Regions from separate parts of the Methylobacterium sp. 275MFSha3.1 genome, predicted to be linked through region 4. Evidence: riboswitches for the same ligand, from Rfam matches in the RefSeq annotation. Region 4 holds a riboswitch; each other region holds the start of a gene.
What was found. Region 4 has a riboswitch for cobalamin ahead of BLW78_RS18695 (TonB-dependent receptor). Riboswitches for the same ligand answer to the same signal wherever they lie in the genome.

Region 1: it holds a riboswitch for cobalamin, as region 4 does, so the genes downstream of both, BLW78_RS16075 (CbtB domain-containing protein) here and BLW78_RS18695 (TonB-dependent receptor) in region 4, are expected to answer to the same signal.
Region 2: it holds a riboswitch for cobalamin, as region 4 does, so the genes downstream of both, BLW78_RS01130 (TonB-dependent siderophore receptor) here and BLW78_RS18695 (TonB-dependent receptor) in region 4, are expected to answer to the same signal.
Region 3: it holds a riboswitch for cobalamin, as region 4 does, so the genes downstream of both, BLW78_RS01120 (TonB-dependent receptor plug domain-containing protein) here and BLW78_RS18695 (TonB-dependent receptor) in region 4, are expected to answer to the same signal.

What each region holds. Positions count from the first base shown of each region.
Region 1 is NZ_FNWP01000012.1:106,691-110,129, forward strand. It holds gene BLW78_RS16065 (S10 family peptidase) at 1-111, shown strand, start outside; gene BLW78_RS16070 (discoidin domain-containing protein) at 134-1,498, opposite strand; cobalamin riboswitch at 1,660-1,855, shown strand; gene BLW78_RS16075 (CbtB domain-containing protein) at 1,890-2,072, shown strand; gene BLW78_RS16080 (CbtA family protein) at 2,089-2,841, shown strand; gene BLW78_RS16085 (DUF1636 domain-containing protein) at 2,834-3,235, shown strand; gene cobW (cobalamin biosynthesis protein CobW) at 3,232-3,439, shown strand, end outside.
Region 2 is NZ_FNWP01000002.1:248,673-252,111, forward strand. It holds gene BLW78_RS01130 (TonB-dependent siderophore receptor) at 1-1,976, opposite strand, end outside; cobalamin riboswitch at 2,090-2,285, opposite strand; partial or broken gene BLW78_RS01135 (IS3 family transposase) at 3,112-3,439, shown strand, end outside.
Region 3 is NZ_FNWP01000002.1:244,440-247,878, forward strand. It holds gene BLW78_RS01120 (TonB-dependent receptor plug domain-containing protein) at 1-1,549, opposite strand, end outside; cobalamin riboswitch at 1,668-1,877, opposite strand; gene BLW78_RS30865 (hypothetical protein) at 2,022-2,483, opposite strand; gene BLW78_RS01125 (acetyltransferase domain-containing protein) at 2,902-3,439, opposite strand, start outside.
Region 4 is NZ_FNWP01000015.1:99,865-103,303, forward strand. It holds gene BLW78_RS18695 (TonB-dependent receptor) at 1-1,981, opposite strand, end outside; cobalamin riboswitch at 2,266-2,459, opposite strand; gene BLW78_RS18700 (NUDIX hydrolase) at 2,564-3,031, shown strand; gene BLW78_RS18705 (RluA family pseudouridine synthase) at 3,174-3,439, shown strand, end outside.

The DNA of each region.
Region 1 (3,439 bases), on a different contig from region 4:
GCCTTCCGGGCGGACGTGGAGCGGATGTACACGGACGCCCTGAAGGTGCGCGACGCCGGCTCGACCCGTCCGGCCGGAGCCCCCGCCGAGCATCTCCGGACGGCGCCGTAGCGCCTCCGGCCCGCCGCGCCGGTCACGCGTCGTCGAAGGCGAGGGCCTCGGCCGGGTAATCCACCATCGTCCGGCGCTGCGCGTCGGTGTTCTGCCACTCGCCGACCTTCATGTAGCGGCCCTCGAGATCGCGGACCTCGACCACCTTCCCGATGGTGGGGATCGACTGGAAGCCCTGCGGCCAGTTCGACGCGAAGTAGAAGACCTGCTCGACGTGGTCGGAGAGGTGGCAGATCCCCGGCCCGAAGGTCCCCAGCCCGAAGACGAGGTAGCGGCCGTTCACCAGCGCCGCGACGTCGGAGATCAGCGACTCGCTCTGGATCTCCACCGGCAGTCCGCGCCGCTCGGCGTACGCCTCCACCTCGGCGATGACCGGGTTCAGCCTGTTCTCGAAGACGAGCTTGACCGAGCGGATGCGACCCTCGGCCAGAAGCCGGTCGATGACCATCCGGTAGAACGCGAAGGGCGGCTGCGGGTAGTGCGGATCCACCCAGGTGCTGAAGATGTCGCCCGACCGGATGTGGATCAGGAGCTGGTCGTCGGGCTTCACCGGGAAGCTCTTCGGCAGGCCGTTGAACAGCGGCCGGATCACGCTCTGCACGATCGCGCGCGAATCCGTCGGCCCCCGCAGCGCGGTCATGCGCTCGAACTGCGTCGGGTCGAAATACAGGCCCGACAGGAAGTAGCCGTCCGCCGGCAGCGGCTCGTCCGGCGGGATGAAGGTGAGGCCGTCGCAGGTCAGCCGCTCGGTCAGGAAGATCACCTTGCTGCGGTCGACCTTGGGCACCTTGATGTATTTCAGGTTGAGCGCCTTCGCGATCGTCACCGCGATGATGTACTGGACGAGGCAGTTGCCGAAGGCGCCGTTCTCGAACAGCGACAGGCCGACCAGGGCGTGGCTGGCGCGGTCGGGCGCCGACTGGAGCGCGTAGGTGACGTAGACGTTGGCGCCGGGCGTCTCGTTCAGGAGCATCACGTCGAGGCCGAGCATCGCCCGCAGCGCGATCAGGTCGACCGCGGCCTCGTCGGCGCGGATGCCGATGCCGGCGATCCGGGCCGGTTCGGGCGCGGCGATCCGGACCGCGCGCGCCCAGGCCCGCTCGTCGGGGACGATCGCGGCGACGAGGGCGTCCGGGGTCGCGGTCCAGCCAGCGAGGTCCGGCTCGGCCCACGTCACGCCGTCCTGCGAGACCGCCACCGCGACGTCGCCAGGCTCGGCGGGAACCGCCCCCTCCCCCGGCCGCAGGGCGACGGAATGGATCGGGAAGCGGCCGCCGAGGTCGACCTCGAGCCACGTCGTTCCCGTGCCCGCATCGGAGACGATCCGCGGCTCACGGCCGGCCGCGAGATCGACGAGGACCGGGGTCGGATCGTCTGTCGGGGCCATCGGGTCTCCGGGAGTTCAGCGCCCGCGCCGGGGCCGGGCGGGTATCGGGTGCGGCGGTGCCCGCTCCGGGGCGCGGCCGTCAAGCCCGCCCCGATCGCGGGGCGGGCGCGGGAAACGGCCGCGATCCGGCGCCGCTCCGTTGTGTCCTGGCGGTCATGCGTCTACAACGGCCGGGCGACGGTGCCCCGGAGACGGGGTGAAAAGGGAATGCGGTGAGGGGTTTGAAGCCCCGATTCCGCGGCTGCCCCCGCAACTGTGAGCGGCGAGCGCCCGCCAAGCGCCACCGGAGCGATCCGGGAAGGCGGTGGGCGCGCCGAGCCGCGAGCCAGGAGACCTGCCGTCGCGACAGGATCCCGCAATGCCGCCGGTGGGGCGGCTGGAGACGCTTCTGATGACGACGCAAACCCTCGCCCCCGTCGCCGCCGGCACCCGCGCGTCGGAGCGCCCGATCGCCGTCGCGCTCGCGGCCGTGCTGGGCCTCGGCCTGCTGTTCATGGCGGGCTTCTCGCCGGCGATCGCGCTCCACAACGCGGCGCACGACTTCCGCCACACCCAGAACTTCCCCTGTCACTGACGTCCCCGGACCAGGGATGATCATCCGGCTCCTGTCGGCGGCCCTCGCCGCCGGCTTCTTCGCGGCTGCCATCGTGACGGGCCTCGAACTCACGCTGACCTCGCCGCTGATCGTCGCGGCCGAGCGCTACGAGCAGCAGGAGGCGCCGAACCGGGCTGCCAAGGCGCTCCCGATCAAGGCGTTCCCGATCGTGCTGGCCCATGCCGGGCACGATCACGCCGCGCCCGACGCCGCGCCGGAATGGCAGCCCGCGCCCGGCCTGCCGCGGATGGCCTTCACCGGGCTCGCGACCCTCGTGGGTGGCGTCGGCTACGCGCTGCTGCTCGGCGCGGTGATGCTCGCCTGCGGCCGCGAACCCACGCCGCAGGTCGGCCTCGCCTTCGCGGTGGCCGCCTTCGCCAGCGTCGCGCTCGCGCCGGGCCTTGGCCTGCCCCCGGAATTGCCCGGCAGCGCGGCGGCCCCGCTCGCGACGCGGCAGGCGTGGTGGGTGATGACCGCCGCGGCGACCGGGATGGGGCTCTACCTGATCACGATTCGCCGCGCGCTGATCACGATCCTCGGGGGGCTCGTCCTGATCATCGCCCCGCACGTCGTCGGCGCCCCGCAGGCGCCCGAGGCCGCGTCCGAACTTCCGGCGGCGCTCGCCGCGCAATTCGCCGCTCGGTCGCTCGCCATCAGCTTCGTGTTCTGGATCCTGATCGGGCTGGGGCTCGGCTGGGCGTGGCAGGCCTTCGCCCGCGGCGCGGATCGGGGAGCGGCCCGTGCCTGAGACCGTTCTCTACGTCTGCATCACCTGCCGCCGGCCGGACGACGACCCCGACGGCCCCCGCGCCGGGGCCCGCCTGCTGGAGGCGCTCCGGGCGCGGAGCGGCGCCACGCCGGACCTGCGGGTCGAGGCGGTGGAGTGCCTGTCGGTCTGCAAGCGGCCCTGCACCGTGGCGGTCGCCGCGGCCGACCGCTGGACCTACGTCTACGGCGACATGGATCCGGCCGCGTCGGCCGAGATCATCCTCGGCGGGCTCGCGGCCTACGCGGCGACCCCGGACGGCATCGTGCCCTGGCGCGAGCGTCCGGAGGCGTTCCGCAAGGGCGTGATCGCCCGCATTCCCCCTTTCCCAGAACCCCGCCCGGTCCCCGCCGGCACCCTGGAGCCCGCGGAATGACCCTCGTGAACAAGATCCCCTGCACCATCGTCACCGGCTTCCTCGGGGCCGGCAAGACGACCCTCGTCCGCCACGTGGTCGAGAACGCCAAGGGGCGCCGCCTCGCGATCCTGGTGAACGAGTTCGGTGATATCGGCTTCGACAAGTCCTTCCTGGCGGCCTGCGGCGTCGAGGGCTGCACCGAGGACGCCATCGTCGAGCTGC
Region 2 (3,439 bases), on a different contig from region 4:
GCATCGGTCAGCACGTAGCCGGGGAGCCGAAACCGCTCGTTGCCGCTGTCCCCGAGACGCGAGCCGACGGCCCGGACGCCTCCGCCGAACCCGAAACCCTTCCAGTCGCCGGCCTGGACCTCGTAGACGCCGAGCAGGCTGCCCGAGTGGCGCGGGATGTTGAGTAGCGGCGAGCCGACCCGCAGGACCTCGTCGCGGGTCACCGCGGCGTCGATGAAGGCGTAGCCCCCGATCAACCGAAACTCCGGCGTTACCTGTCCGACGAAGCTGAGGTCGAAGCCCTGGCTGCGCACCGCGCCGGCGGCGATCTGGAAGAAGAAGTCCCGCGGGTCGGTCGTGAGGACGTTCTCCTTCTCGATGTGGAAGGCCGCGCCGGTCACGCTCAGGCTGGTGAAGAGGTCGAGCTTGACGCCCGCCTCGTAGCCGAAGCCGGTCTCCGGGGCGAAGGGTCGGGTCGCGATGTCGAAGCCGGTATTGGGCCGGAACGAGGCCGCCACGTTGCCGTAGAACGAAAGGAAGGAGAGCGGCTGGTAGACGAGACCCGCGCGGGGCGAGAAGCCGGTCCGGTCCTGCTCCGTGCGCTCGTTACCGACCTTGTCGCGGAAGGTCTGGTTGTAGAAGTCGGTCCGGTTGCCGAGGAGCAGCTTCCATTCCGGGCTGAGCGCAATCTGATCCTGCACGTAGATGGCGGTGTTCCCGACGTTCTCGCTCGCGCTGTAGCGCCGCGTGAAGGGCGGCTTGGGCTGGCCGTAGACCGGGTTGAACAGGTCGATGGCGAACGGGTCGAGCCGCGGCGTCGAGCGCAGCAGGTTCTCGGTGCTGTTGTAGCGCTCGTGCTCAAGGCCGAGCAGCACTGTGTGCGCGAACGGCCCGGTATCGAAGTGCCCGACGAGCTCGGCCTGCCCGATGGCGACGCCCCAGGTGAAGTCGTGCCGGCGGAACTCGCGCAGCAGGGTGCGGCCGTCGTCGAGGAGGCCGGTCGCGCCGGTCTGCAGGCCGGTCAGGCTGCCGGTGTTGAAGTGGCCGGCAACCCTGAGCTGCCAGTCGGCATTGAAGGCGTGATCCAGGCGGATCTGCAGGATCCCGGCTTCTGACACCGAGTCGTCGCCCGGCTCACCGAAGAATCGCGAGCGCGGGACGAGGCCCAGGCGGTTGTTCACCGCGACCGTCCCGCGGTCGAAGGTCTGACGGTTGCGAAGGTACTGCGCCTCGACGGTGAGCTTGGTGTCTGGGCTAATCAGCCAACTCACCACGGGCGCGACCAGGACACGGTCGCCGTCGACGAAATCGCGAAAGCTGTCCTGCCGGGCGAGCGCGCCGTTGAACCGGTAGAGGACGGTGCCCTCCTCGTTCAGCGGTCCGCCGGCGTCGACGGTGGTGCGCGCCGTGCCGAAGCTCCCGAACAGTGTACCCATCTCGACGAAGGGCAGCGCCACGGGCTGCTTGGTCAGAATGTTGACGGTGCCGCCCGGGTCGCTGCGCCCGTACAGTGCCCCGCTCGGCCCTTTGAGCACCTCGATGGACTGGACGTTCTGCGTGTCTGGCGCGCCGTTGTAGCCGCGGGCGATGTTGAAGCCGTTGAAGAAGATGTCCTGGGTGGCGAAGCCGCGCACGGAGTAGAGGGCGAGGTTCTGTGCTCCGAAGTCGTTCTGCTTGCCGACGCCAGGCACGTAGTCGAGGGCCCGCTCGACGCGCGTGGCGGCGGTATCCCGTAGGACCTCCTGGGGCACGACGTCGACCTGCTGGGGCAGCGAGAGCCGCGGCGTCACCGTCTTGGTGCCGCTGTAGAGATCCTTGACCTGGTACGTGGGGGCGGCGGTGTAGCTGCCTTCGACCGAGAGCGGGTCGAGTACGACCGATGCCGGAGCGGGGTCGGCCCGCGGGCCCTGGGCGGTCGCTGGGGCCAGCCCAAGGGAGACGAGCGCGAGCGATGCGACGGATGCGCGAAGCCGCCACTGCGGAGTGGGACGAGACACGGGCCTTGGACCTCGGGACGGCAGTGGCACGTCACCGCGAACGAGGCCTGGGCGACCGCCTCACGAGGCGGGCGCTTCGACACCCGCCAGGACACCCCGCCCGACGCGTTTCGCGTGTGACCACGGCTGACGGCAGGTCTCCTGGCTCGCGGGTCATCGCCCTCGCACCGTCTTCCCGGGGTGACCCAGTGACATGGTGGTGAAGGGCTCGCCGCTTACAGTTGCGGGGGCAGCCACGGCATCGGGCTGTCACCCTCACCGCGTTCCCTTTTGATCCCCCGAAGGGGAACCGTCACGGCCCAGCTACAGCCTCACGAACCCGTGAGTCAACGCGAGCCGATGATCGGTCCGGGGACCGCCAGGATCCATCCGCCAATGGGCGCTCCACCGTTTCAGCCGTCCCCAGAAGCTTGCGTTGAGGCGGGCTTCCAGCGCTTGCCGAGACGCATCCCGCAGGCCATTGTGGTGGTACACATGTTGACGAGGCGGATCGCCTAAGTCATTGCTGCGGAACGGAATTCTGGATCGTACGGCGGAATCCCCCCCTCTCCGCCACTTAATTGAATTTAATCGTTGATTTAACTGAGTCTTCTGACGGGGTTGCAGTAGCGGGCCCACGTTGCGCCCCACATTTCGAAACGGCTTGTACCGGATGTAGATGGACGATGTGCCCACGCGCGCGCGAGGGCGAACTCGTTGCTCGCTATCATCACCAAGGCCGATTTCTTCGAGAGTCATTCTGATAGCGCAGCCGGGGCGAGGACCCATGCGGCAGCGGTCATGCTCGCTGCCGGACACATGACTATAGAGATTGGGAGTTCAGATCCGCCCACCGACAGTCAGCGTGAGAGGGCGAGTCGCATCCCCGATGACCGGCTCGATCTTGCCCCAGAAGAACGCCGAGTACTGCTCCGCGCGATCGGCCGGGCCGGCGTAGCCAAGTTGGTCAGAGGCCGACCTCGGCGAGTTTTGGCTCGCGACTGCCGATGGTACGCTGATAGGCGAGCGCGAGATGCTCGCCGAGCGCGTCAGCCAGTATCTTCTCACATCGAGTATGGGTGGTGTCTCGTGACCTGACCGGCTGGCTTTGGACCGGGCTGATTGAGAGGATCAGCCAGGACCGAAGGCGTCGGGCATGCGGCGAGGTCAGAAGACGAGCGGGGAGCAGGTCGTGCTGAAGCTGCGCCAGATCGAGGTGCAGACGGCACAAGGCAAAAGCTTGGCGCTGGCGTGCGAGGAGGCGGAGATCTCCGAGCAGAGCGACTCACGCTGGCGCAAGGAGTACGGCGGCCTCCAAGTCGACCAGGCCAGCAAAATGAAGCAGTTGGAGCGCGAGAACGCTCGGTTACGGCGGCTCGTGGCGGACCTGTCTTTGGAAAAGCCGGTACTGGCGGACGTCGCCTCGGGAAACTTGTAGCCCTCGAGCGACGCCGGCAGGCGGTCGATGGCATCCGGGAGAAGTA
Region 3 (3,439 bases), on a different contig from region 4:
CGACGTTCACGTTGGTGGAGAAGGTCGGGAGGAACGTCGTCTGGATGAGGTTCTTGAAGTCGGTCTCGTAGTAGGTCGCCCCCACCGTCATGAACCCGTCGAACAGCGGCTGTTCGAAGCCCCCGTCGAAGCCGAAGCTCTCCTCCGGCCGCAGGTTCGGGTTCCCGAAGAAGCGGAAGCCCGGGTAGTCCTGATAGAGCTGGCTCAGAGTCGGCGGTTTGAAGCCGGTCCCGACGCTGCCCTTCAGGCGGGTCCCGGTGCCGGGCACGATGTAGCTCGGCGCCACCCGGTAGGTGGTCGCGCCGCCGAACTGATCGTTCGCGTCGTGGCGGATGTTGGCGACCAGCGCGGCTCCCGCAAAGGGGGTGGTCTGAAGCTCGGCGAAGCCGGCGGTGTTGCCGTTGGACCGATCGATGCCGGTCGTCTCGAAGCGCTCGTCCTCGCGCTGGGCCCCGAACAGGACGAGGTTGCCCGGAGAGACCTGCCAGTCGCCGCGGTAGTCGAACCGGGTTCGCTCCCCGAGGGAGGTGGTAGGCGTCGGCGGCGCGAGGGGATCCAGCGGGCCGGCGAACAGGCGGTCGAACTTAGAATAATTTGCCCCGAAGACGTTGTGGAAGCCCGGCACCGGCGTCCACTCGGCCTCGCCCCTCATGATCAGTTGCTGCTGGTCGTTGAGGTTCCGGTACGGAAGCGGCACGTAGGGGAAGCCGCCGTCGGCCTGGTCGAGATAGGCGCTATCGGAGAAGCGCAGGACGTAGTTGAGGCGGAACTCGTCGGTGAGCTGCGCGCCGAGCTTGGTCGAGACCGTCTTGATGTCGGTGAAGGCGGTCCGCAACGGCACGCCACGGGGCAGCAACTCGAACGGCGTGATCTGGACGGCGGATTGCCGGATGTGGCCGACCGACACTGAGTAGTCGAAGATCCCCTCCGAACCCGAGATGTTGCCGAACTGGTTGAAGGTGCCGAACGAGCCGCCCTCGACGGTCGCCGTCGCCCGGGCCGGCCCCTCGCCGCGCTTGGTAACGACGGAGATCACGCCGCCGATGGCGTCGGCTCCGTAGAGGCCGCTCTGGGGCCCGCGCAACACCTCGATCCGCGAGAGGTCGTAGGTCTGCAACTGGCTAAAGTCGAAGGCGCGGTTCGGGGTCGAGGGGTCGTTGACGTCGATGCCGTCGATCTGGACCTTCACGTGGTTCGAGTTGGTGCCGCGGATGAAGACCGAGGTCTGGCCGCCGGCGCCGCCGGTCTGAACGACGTTGAGGCCGGGCACCTGCCGCAGGGCATCCGGCACCGTCCGGCGCTGCTGCTCCTGAAGCAGGCGGTCGGTGAGCACGGTGACGCTCGATCCCGTATTAGCGATCGGCGTCGGCACGCCGGTGGCCGAGACCGAGATCTCGGACAGGGAGACCGCGGCCTGGGCGCCTCCCTGGGCATCCGCGAAGGGCGCGGCGACCTGCTGCGAGAGGGCGGGGATGGAGGCGAGCAATGCGGGTGCGGCGCAGGACAGCGCCAGCGTGCGCCGGAGCGCAGAGGGAACAAAACAGGACACGGGACGGCCTCGGGGGACGGCTGTGGCACGTCACCGCGAACGAGGCCTCGGCGGCCGCGTCCTCAAGGGAACCACGGCGCCGCGACACCTCCCAGGACACCCCGCCCGGCAAGCTCCGCGTGTGACCACGGCTGACGGCAGGTCTCCTGGCTTGCGGGTCGTCGCCCTCTCATCGTCTTCCCGGGCGAGGCCGCCCAGTGACGTCGTGATGAAGGACTCGCCGCTTACAGTTGCGGGGGCAGCCGCGGCATCGGCTGAGCCCTCACGGGCGTGACCTCACCGCGTTCCCTTTTGATCCCCGAGGGGAACCGTCACGCCCAAGCTAGGCTGCGGTGTGCCTATCCGTCAATGTATAGGAACACGTTGCTCAGATGTCTGGCGTTTATGACGGATCGCCCGGTATCTCGATACCACGTGTGGATGGATTGGAGACACGCCGGAGACCGATCACACCGACAGCAGCTTTGTTTGATCATTTCGTCTGGATACCGTAGCGAGCGCCCAGATATACAGCGGCTGCGAGAGTAATAAACCTCAGCAAGCCTGATGCTATGCCGCTCATGCTGGCAGATTTAATCTTATCTATCAAGCCGGATGATGCCGAGGGTGTGTATTTTTTCTCTCTGTGAGTTGGCTTTATAAATCTTAAATAGGATATTCTCGCGAGTTCTGAAAGAGTTGGCTTTGCATCGAGTGCTGTAACATAGCCGTATGCGACAAAATCCTTCACATCGCGAGACATTCTCTTCTGAAGCTTTGCTTGATCGGGCGGAATAACGCCCAGTAGGATGCTGTCTTCAAATGGAGAATTTACCTCGCTTCGAAATGGGTAGAGAATGACTGCTATATCTCCTGTTGGTCCGATAGAGTAGACTAGAGACAGACCTTCTTCAAACGCATGCTTTCCACTCTTTGTATACCGAATGTTTCCCAAAAGGTCCGGCGCTTAACTGCATTGTCAAAGGAAGCCCAGGCCTTTGCTTTGGCCCGTGACGTTGATGAGTTACGAACACTGCTGAGCTGTACGTGTTAGAAATCTCATCGCCTCTGGAGTGTTGTTTGAGCAAATCTGCGAGGCGCGCCTCGTTTTGATACACAAATCTTGCAAATAGTTTCAGCGATCTAAGATAATATAATCTCTTTTCCCGTAGCATAGGCACTCGTGGGCGCGGAGGCGATTTTGTGCGAGATTTCCAAAATGTGAGCATCACCCTACTTTCATGTGTGTCTCTGCACGCAGAGATTTATCAGAAGCCATAGACGCTATAAATCGGCGCTATGTGCAACGAATATTAGCTGGACTTTCTGTTTTGAGCGTAGAAAACTGTATGTAAAGGACAATAGATCTAACACTAAAGGTACTTAAGCCAAGCGATATCGCGCCGCGATGCCTTTATGCGCGAAAACCAAGCGGTCGGGAAGAAGAGGGGCACGATCAGCCCAGCGTACCACGCCAGAACCCACGCGTAGTCCGCTACGGTGAACACGGTGCCCTGCGTCGCACCCCAAATCGCAAACGCGCCGTGATAGAGCAGCCGCAGAACCGTTAGGTGAAGCAGGTAGAAGAAGAGCGGCGCACCGCCGAACACCGCCAGCGCGGCGACGGCCGGGCGGTCGCCCATGCGTTCCAATAGGACGAGCAATAGCGCCCCAATCCCGAGCGTGAGGAGCAGGAACAGCAGCGAGGGCGGGTACTTCGTCAGCGCGAAGAAGCTCATCGCGCTCCGCATGGCGCTGTCGTCGACGACGAACCAGGGCTTGTCGCCGTAGCCGTTCGCCAAGCGCAGCAGCGCGAAACCGACCAGCATCGTGATGCCAACTGCAGCGAAACGGCGCTCCCGCGTACCTGTGGCGACGCCGGGCAGGAACCACGGACCGATGGCATAGCCG
Region 4 (3,439 bases):
TGCCGAAGTCGCTGTAGACCTGCCCGACGTTCTGCAGTCCGACCCGCGCGGTCCAGTCGCGGGTGACGTCCCAGGTCAGCCAGAGATTGGCCACGCGCTCGGGCACGTCGATCGGCTGGTTGCCGGCGTACGAGACGGTGGCGCCGTTCACCGTCTGGTCGAACCGGTCGTACTGCGCGTGGAGGAGCGCGAGGTTGCCGTCGAGCCGCCAGCCCGGCGCGAAGCGCCAGCCGAGCGCCAGCTCGAAGCCCTGCGAGGACTGGCTCCCCACCTGCGTGGACAGCGTCGGCTGGCCGGGGATCGCCGAGATCAGGTTGTCCTTGACGATCCGGTAGCCCGCGACGGTCCATTCGAGGGCGCCGTCGAAGGCCAGCCCCTTGGCGCCGATCTCGACCTGATCGCCGGTCGCGAGCTTGAAGCCGGCCAGCGACTGCGACAGCGTGATCAGGCTGTTCACCGGGTCGGTGGCGAAGCTGTACTGGGCGTAGAGCGCGCTGTCCGGCGTCGGGTTGTAGACGAGGCCGAACCGGTAGCCGAGCGCCCGATAGGTCTTCTCGAACCGCGATCCCGTCTGCAGGTCCTCGCGGTTCAGCGTCGGCACGTCGAGGCGCACGCCCGTGAGGAATGACAGCTTGTCCGACAGGATCACCCGGTCCTCGGCGAAGACAGAGGCCTGGCTCGTCTGCGTCGCGTAGGCCGGGCGCGCCCGGCCGTTCTGCGGGAACAGGCCCGGATCGTAGCCGGTGAGCGGCACGCTCGTGGTCTGGTCGAAGTAGAAGTTGTTGGTGTGGCGGAAGTCGATGTGATTCACGTCGAAGCCGGCTACGAACTGGTTCGGCAGCCCGAACAGGCTGCCCCGGAACGTCGCGTCGAGGCGGTCTCCGACCTGCTCCTGGCTGTGGTAGATCTCCAGGTAGTCGCCCCGGTCCACGAGCCCGGTGCCGCGGTTGTAGCTGTACTGCTCGACGTCGAGCCAGTGGCGCCGGCTGGTCAGCCGGTAGGCGGTGTTGCGGATCGTGATGTCGGCCGAGGGGGACCACTCGGTCTTGAGCTGGGTCCAGTTGTCGGCCCAGGTGATCTTCGCGTCGCGGACGTTGTAGTTGTTGAACCGGATGAGATCCGGGATCCGTCCCTCGACCAACGGGGTGCCCCAGTAGCGGGCGGGCTCCTGGTAGCCGAGATCGTGGCTCAGGGTGAAGGCGAGGTCGGCGCTCGGCCGGAACAGCAGGGCGGTGGAGACCGCGAGGTTGCGGAAATCGCCCTCCGGCCGCATCCAGCCGTCGGCGCGGTTGCCGCTGACGTTGAGGCGGTACGCGAAGGTGTCGCCGTACTCCGCCTGGCCCAGCGGGCCACCGGAATCGAGGGCGAGCCGCGCGACCCCGTCGGTGCCGATCACCGCGCGGGCGGCGTTGATCGGCACGAAGACCGGCTTCTTGGGCACCACGTTGATGACGCCGCCGATGGCGCCGTCGCCGTAGAGCACCGAGGACGGCCCGCGCAGCACCTCGATCCGCTCGACGTTCCACGTGTCGAACGGGAAGGTCACGGTGTTGGCGCCGACGTAGAAGCGCGTGCCGTCGTAGAGCTGCTGGATCGAGTTCGGGCCGGCGAAGCCGCGGGACGTGAACGCGCCGTTGCCGTTGCCGGGCGCCGCGATGGTGGTGATGCCGGTCGCGTCCTGAGTCACGGCCTCGGCGATCGTGTCCTGGCCGCGCAGCCGCGCGGTCTCGCCCGACACGATGTCGAGGCTGGCCGGCGTCTCCAGCGGCGTCAGGCCGAGGCGGCTCGCGGTCCGGTCGGGGGTGCGCAGGTTGAGGCCATTCGGCGGCAGGCGGCTCGGGTCGCCGCCCGCGCCGGCGACGGACAGCTCATCCAGCGTGACCGCCTCCTGGGCGGCGGTCGGACTGGCGAGGAGCGCGAGGAGAACGCCGCAGAGCGGGGCCCGCCCGCCGGGGCGGGAGCGATGGGTCGATGGAGACATGGGGAAAGCGGTCCGTGCACGGCGCGCGCCGGCCCCCGCGTCCTACAAGCATTGTAATAACATTACAATGCGCGCGCTGTCCGGTAGCCTCTGCCCGTGCGGGCGCGCGACGGCGTCCTGCGACAGGGCTCGAGGGGTTCGGGACGGCGGAGACGGGCATGGGGAACGGCGTCGCGGGCGCGCTAGCTGTGGCACGTCACCGCGAACGAGGCCTCGGCGGCCGCCTCCCCTCGGGACTGGCGGCGCCTCGACACCCGCCAGGACACCCCGCCCGGCGCGTTTCGCGTGTGACCACGGCTGACGGCAGGTCTCCTGGCTCGCGGGTCGCCGCCCTCGCACCGTCTTCCCGGGGTGACCCAGTGACGTGGTGGTGAAGGGCTCGCCGCTTACAGTTGCGGGGGCAGCCGCGGCTTCGGGGCGAACCCCTCACCGCGTTCCCTTTTGATCCCCGAGGGGAACCGTCGAACACAGCTTGGCCTTAGCGGGGGCGGGCGTCAACCGTGTGTCCGGTTGTTGCCGTGGATCGGCGCGCTGTGCGCCGGTCCGTTGCGGCCTCGCCGACGACGGGCTAGCCCCTGCGGGATGACGGTCTGGCGGCCCCCTGCGGAGATTCGCGTGAAGGCACTGGGTCTGCCCCGGCGCGGCAACAGCCTGCTCGTGGCCGAGGTCCGCGCGGATGATGGGCGGCTGAAAGGCGTCCGGCCGCTCGGCGGCAGCGTCGCGTTCGGCGAGCGGGTCGAGGACGCCCTGATCCGGGAGTTCCGGGAGGAGCTCGGCGTCACCGTCTCGGTGCTCGGCGGCCCCCGCGTCATGGAGAACATCTTCACGCACGAGGGGCAGGTCGGGCACGAGGTGCTGTTCCTGTTCCCCGTCGCCCTGCCGCCGGGGCGGTTCGACGGGCAGGAGCGTTTCGTCTTCCACGAGGATTCCGGCACCGCCTGCGTGGCGCGGTGGTGCGATCTGGACGGGCTCGACGTGCCGGGCGGTCCCGACCTCTTCCCCGCCGGCCTGAAGGCCCGCCTCCGCGACGCGTGGCGCGCGGAGCCCTGACGGACCGGGCCGGCCCACTGCCTTTGCCGCTCGGCGCGGGCGATGCTACAGCCGGGCAATCCCATCGGTCCGGACGTCCGCGACGCCGCGGCCCATGCGCCCGGACGCTCCGTCCGACGCGGAGACGGGTGCCGGCGGAAGCATGACGATACGACCTCCCAGAAGCGGCGGGCCGACGGGGCGCAAGCCTCAGGCCGGCAAGTCCAGCGCCAGCAAGTTCAGGGGCGGCAAGGCCCAGGCCGACGGCCGCGCCCGCACGGGCCCGCGCACCAGCGCCCGCGACGCCGCCGAGCGCGCGGCCCGCAACCGCGGCGAGGATGCCGGCACCCGCGATCCCTGGGGCGCGCAGGCCGCTGCGGCCCCGGCGCCGGCCCGGCCGCCGAAGCCGCGCCGCGACGCTGCCGCACC